2 linked regions of the Labilibaculum sp. DW002 genome follow. The protein of the gene in region 2 interacts with the protein of the main gene of each other region in a pairwise test. Links are inferred from orthologs where the notes say so. Each region holds a gene or a part of one and is shown on either strand. Other genes may lie near its edges.

The links. The genes of interacting proteins can lie anywhere in the genome.
Region 1: the proteins of uvrA (region 2) and uvrB interact in binary tests that used the Escherichia coli proteins (3 or more experiments, as listed by UniProt). The link is inferred for Labilibaculum sp. DW002 from one-to-one orthologs.

What each region holds. Positions count from the first base shown.
Region 1 is NZ_JAKJSC010000011.1:20,155-23,038, reverse strand. It holds uvrB (excinuclease ABC subunit UvrB), read right to left. Parts: upstream 2,507-2,884; coding sequence 494-2,506; downstream 1-493. Other genes in the region: L3049_RS20825 (endonuclease/exonuclease/phosphatase family protein), read right to left, coding at 2,664-2,884; L3049_RS20835 (sigma-70 family RNA polymerase sigma factor), read left to right, coding at 1-439. UniProt on the Escherichia coli protein: The UvrABC repair system catalyzes the recognition and processing of DNA lesions. A damage recognition complex composed of 2 UvrA and 2 UvrB subunits scans DNA for abnormalities.
Region 2 is NZ_JAKJSC010000001.1:1,022,517-1,025,870, forward strand. It holds uvrA (excinuclease ABC subunit UvrA), read left to right. Parts: upstream 1-364; coding sequence 365-3,154; downstream 3,155-3,354. Other genes in the region: L3049_RS03920 (RNA polymerase sigma factor), read right to left, coding at 1-161; L3049_RS03930 (hypothetical protein), read right to left, coding at 3,187-3,354. UniProt on the Escherichia coli protein: The UvrABC repair system catalyzes the recognition and processing of DNA lesions. UvrA is an ATPase and a DNA-binding protein. A damage recognition complex composed of 2 UvrA and 2 UvrB subunits scans DNA for abnormalities.

The sequences.
Region 1 (2,884 bases), on a different replicon or contig from region 2:
TTTTTCTAAATTTGAACAAGAGCATGAGAGAAAACCATCTCCGGAAGAGTTGGCTGATACTCTTGAGCTTCCTGCTGATAAGGTTGCTGATACGCTTCGTGTATCAGGACGTCACATCTCAGTAGATGCACCTTTTGTTGATGGAGAAGATAATTCTTTACTTGACGTACTGATTAATGATGACTCACCAATCGCTGACCGTAGTTTGTTGAACGAATCGCTTACAAGAGAGATCGATCGTGCACTAGCTACTCTAACAGAAAGAGAGAGCGATATTATTAAATTATTCTTTGGAATCGGAATTCAGGAAATGACTCTTGAAGAGATCGGTGAGAAGTTTGGTTTAACACGTGAGCGTGTTCGTCAGATTAAGGAGAAAGCGATTAGACGATTAAGACATACTTCAAGAAGTAAATTATTGAAATCTTATTTGGGATAATCAATTTCCCTTTACGATATAAAAAAAGCAGTTTCTTTCGAAACTGCTTTTTTTTTATTTCTTTTCTTCAAGTTGTTTTTGAAGTTTGTACATTTCATCACGAAATTGAGCTGCTTGAAGAAAATCTAGCTCTTTTGCAGCTTTCTGCATTGATTTCTTTGTTCTCGCGATAGATTTTTCAAGACTTTCTTTACTCATGTATTGTACCACTGGATCAGCAGCGATTTCAATGGCCTCAGGACCAGCATAGGCGACTTGCTCCTCATTTTTCTCAGCTATATCCATGATACTCTTCTGAGCTTTGTTAATTTGAGTTGGAGTAATATTGTGCTTGGCGTTATATGCCAATTGTTTTTCTCTTCTATAATTGGTTGAATCGATTGTTTCTTTCATCGATTTGGTAATGTTATCAGCATACATAATAACCAAACCATTAACATTACGAGCTGCACGACCTGAGGTTTGAATTAAAGCTCGGGTAGATCGTAAAAAACCTTCCTTGTCAGCATCCAATATGGCTACCAGAGAAACTTCGGGTAAATCGAGCCCTTCACGAAGCAAATTGACACCAATCAAAACATCAAAGAGTCCTAATCGAAGATCTTCCATGATTTTTACTCGATCAAGTGTATCTACATCAGAGTGAATATAACGACAACGGATGTTTAAATCAGCAAAATATTGCGAAAGCTCTTCAGCCATCCTTTTAGTTAAGGTTGTAACTAAAACACGTTCGTCTATTTCACTACGTTTGTGAATCTCTGCAACTAAATCGTCAATTTGATTTAAACTTGGGCGGACGTCAATTTGTGGATCAAGAAGTCCGGTAGGTCGAATAATTTGCTCCACCACAACACCTTCCGATTTTTCTAGTTCGTAATCAGCCGGAGTTGCACTAACATAGATTGTTTGAGAACTTAAAGCTTCAAATTCTTCAAATTTTAGAGGGCGGTTGTCTAGAGCCGATGGTAATCGGAAGCCATAATCAACCAAATTAACTTTTCTCGAATGGTCACCACCATACATTGCCCGAATTTGTGGAATGGTAACATGACTTTCGTCGATTACCACAAGAAAATCATCAGCAAAATAATCCATAAGGCAAAAGGGACGTGTTCCTGCTTTCCTGCCATCAAAATATCGAGAATAGTTCTCAATACCAGAGCAGTATCCTAGTTCTCGAATCATTTCCAGATCGAAATTAACTTTGTCTTCAACTCTTTTGGCTTCAAGGTGTTTTCCTATGCTTTTCATGTATTCAACATGAGCAACCATATCATCTTGAATCATCTTAATGGCATTCTGAACCTTATCTTTACTAGTTACAAAAATGTTGGCCGGGTAGATAGTGATTCTATCATATCGATCAATCATCTGTCCATTTATTGGATCAAATGAGTAGATTTCATCGATTTCATCGTCCCAAAATGTGATGCGATAAGCAAAATCAGCATATGCGGGAAATATATCAATAGTGTCACCTTTAACTCTAAAGTTACCTCGCTCAAATTCTACTTCATTCCTCGAATAAAGGGCATCAACAAATGATAATAGAAGCTTGTTTCTTGAAACGCGCTGACCTTGTTTTAGTTCAAGAACATTGGCATGGAAATCTTCCGGATTACCAATACCATAAATACAAGAGACCGATGATACAACAATGACATCTTTTCTCCCGGAAAGTAGGGCAGAAGTTGCACTTAATCTTAGTTTTTCAATCTCGTCATTTATGGCAAGATCTTTTTCTATATAAGTTCCGGTAACAGGAAGGTATGCTTCAGGTTGGTAATAATCGTAATAGGAGACGAAATACTCCACTGCATTATTTGGGAAAAAGTTTTTAAACTCTCCATACAACTGAGCAGCTAAAGTTTTGTTATGACTCAAAACCAGAGTGGGACGCTGGACTTCCTTAATTACATTTGCGATAGTAAAAGTTTTACCCGATCCGGTAACACCAAGAAGTGTTTGAAATGGATGACCATCGTTCAATCCTTCTGCTAATTGTTTGATAGCTTCTGGTTGATCGCCTGTAGGTTGAAATTTAGATTCTATCTTAAATTCCATGCAGCACTTTTGAATAAATTCTCCTCTGAAATGCTAAAGTATAGAAACAATATGAACCATGGTAATTTTTGAATTGAAAATGATGAAATCATGATCTTATTAAAATAAAAACAGCTGATTACGAATGGTAATCAGCTGTTTTTAAAAGTTCGTTTTTTTATTTCTTGTTTAGCTGAAAATAGACAGGGAAATGATCGCTGTAACCTCCAAAGTATTTCGGACCAGCATACGAACGGCTTGGAAGAAAAACGCCTTCACTAGGTTCGTAGCAAATCCACTCTTCAGTAAAGATTCTTCCAGCTTGATGATTCGTTTGAAGACCATCAGGATTGTTGATAAGGCTGTTTGAAACAATTAAATTGTCAAGCATATTCCAAT
Region 2 (3,354 bases):
TCCTGAAATAAGTCCTCGGAAAGCTGATGATTTTTTACGATTAGATAAATATACGTATATACTCTATCCCGGTGACGGGTTATTAGCACATCAATACTATCATGATTACCATCAATGAATTGCTTAACGAGATCATAATCGGTAGGATTATTTTTTCTCAATTTCACAGCTATTTTAAATTAAACAGTGTAAAAATTACTCGATAAGCAGATCTCCTTTTTTAATTGATGGTGAATAAATATGTCTTACAATATGCAATAAACTAATTTTTAATGAGATTTGAAAATGTTTAGAAGTTAAATAACTTTGTAGATTCGTTTTTAGCAATGATACAGGAGACCGAATTTGCACTCGGGTGGAGAATATGACAGAAAAAAATTCAGAAAAATACATCTATATAAAAGGAGCTAAGGTCCATAATTTAAAAAATATTGACTTAAAAATTCCTCGCAATAAGTTTATTGTAGTTACAGGACTTTCCGGTTCTGGAAAATCATCTTTAGCATTTGATACGCTTTATGCAGAAGGTCAGCGTCGTTATGTTGAAAGTTTATCAGCTTATGCACGTCAATTCCTTGGTCGAATAAATAAACCAGAAGTAGACTATATAAAAGGGATACCACCTGCTATTGCCATTGAACAAAAGGTAAACACCCGCAACCCTCGTTCAACCGTAGGTACTTCTACAGAAATATATGATTATCTGAAACTTCTGTTCGCAAGAGTTGGAAAAACCTACTCTCCTATTTCGAATAAGTTAGTTAAAAGACATTCGATTACTGATGTTGTAAATTACATTCTAAAACAGAAAGAAGATGTACCTGTTATGATTCTTGCAGAAATGCACAATGGTGACAGAAGTAAAAAAGAGCAGCTAGAGGTTCTCTCTCAACAAGGTTTTTCGAGAATTGAAATTGATGGTAAAGCACATAAAATATTTGAGGCAATTGAAAATCCGGATCTTCTTAAAATAGATGAACCAATTCATATTGTCATAGATCGAATTCGAGTTTCCTCTGATGAAGATACACAAAACAGAATTGCAGACTCCTTACAAACTGCTTTTTATGAAGGTAAAGGTGAATGCCTATTGTCAATTGACTCAAGCACCAATTACAAATCCTTTTCAAATCGTTTTGAAGCAGATGACTTGACATTCGAAGACCCTAATACACACACATTCAGTTTTAATAATCCAGTTGGTGCTTGTCCTAAATGTGAAGGTTTTGGAAAAGTTATTGGAATTGATGAAGATCTTGTGATTCCAAACAAAACCTTAAGTGTGTACGAAGATGCTGTTGTGTGCTGGAAAGGTGAGAAAATGAAAAAGTGGAAAGAAGTTCTGATCTTTGCTGCTGACAAATTCGATTTCCCTATTCACAAACCTTTCTTCGAGCTTAGCGAAAAACAAAAACAATTACTTTGGACTGGGAATAAACATTTTAAAGGTCTGAACGCGTTCTTCGCCTATGTGGAATCGAAACAATACAAAATCCAATATAGAGTGATGCTTTCACGATATCGTGGTAAAACAACTTGTCCCGATTGTAGAGGAACACGATTAAAAAAAGAAGCAGGATACATTAAAATTGAAGGCATGAGTATTCAGGATTTAGTTCTGATGCCATTAAACCAACTAAAGGAATTCTTTCAAAACTTAACGCTTAACCAAACAAATGAAAAAATTGCTAGCCGCCTATTAATTGACATTAATAATCGCATCAATTTTTTATCTGATGTTGGACTTGGATATCTTACCTTAAACCGGTTATCCAGTAGCCTTTCGGGTGGAGAATCACAACGAATTAACCTGGCAACCTCATTAGGCAGTAGCCTTGTTGGATCACTATATATATTAGATGAACCCAGCATTGGACTACATTCCAGAGATACGGAACTTCTTATTAAGGTACTAAGGCAATTGCGCGACTTGGGAAACACGGTTATTGTTGTTGAACATGATGAAGACATTATTCTAGCAGCTGATGAACTAATTGATATAGGACCATATGCTGGCAGACTTGGAGGCGAGGTTGTTTTTCAAGGAAACTTAAAGGAGCTTAAGAGTTCGACCGATAGCTTAACTGCTAAATACATTTCAAAAACAATGGCTATTCCTGTTCCTGAAACCCGCAAAAAATGGAATAACTATATTGAAATTCTTGGTGCAAGAGAGAATAACTTAAAGTCTTTAGACATCAAGTTTCCTTTAAACACAATGACTTTGGTAACTGGTGTTAGTGGATCTGGAAAATCATCATTAATTAAAACGATCCTCTACCCTGCTCTTAAAAAACATTATGGCGGCTATTCAGACAAAAGTGGACATTTTGATGCATTAAAAGGGGATCTACATATGATCAGCAATGTTGAGTTTGTTGATCAAAACCCAATCGGTAAATCATCTCGATCGAATCCCGTAACCTATCTTAAAGCATACGATGAGATTCGAAAGTTATATGCAGAACAACAAGCCTCAAAATACAGTGGTTTTAAATCTGCTCATTTCTCATTTAATATTGATGGTGGCCGATGTGACGAATGTCAAGGAGAAGGAATTATAAAGGTAGAAATGCAATTTATGGCTGATGTTTATTTACAATGTGAAAGTTGTAAAGGGCGCCGATTCAAAGATGATATTCTTGATGTCAGATATCGTGAAAAGAACATACACGATATTTTGGAGATGACTGTAAACGAAGCGACTGAATTCTTCATGGCATCGGATGGAAGAACAGAGAAAAAAATTGCACAACGATTAAAACCCTTAGTGGATGTCGGTCTAGGTTATGTAAAGCTTGGTCAAGCATCAAGCACGTTAAGTGGTGGTGAAAGCCAAAGAGTAAAACTAGCTTCATTCTTGGCAAAAGAGAAAGCTGAGCCTTGCCTTTTCATATTCGATGAACCAACCACAGGTCTTCATTTCCATGACATTAATAAGTTAATGGATGCTTTCAATGCTCTTATTGCAAGAGGTCATAGTTTGATCGTTATTGAACACAATATGGAAGTTATAAAGTGTGCCGATTGGATTATTGACTTGGGGCCTGATGGCGGAAATAAAGGTGGACAAGTTGTTTTTGAAGGAATACCTGAAGATGCCGTAAAATGTTCCAAATCTTATACTGGACAATACTTACAAGATAAATTATAAAAAAAAAAGGTTCCTAATAGGAACCTTTTTTTTTATAATTCAATACCAAATAGAATAGAAATGCATCCATTTTCTAAGTTCTTTTCAGGATCTTCATCTTTTACAAAACGAATAGAAATAACAAGTGTTTTGGATGTTTCTAAAGTGAAATCATAAAAATCAACATACGCACTTTCTTGATTATCGAAAAGTAAATTATT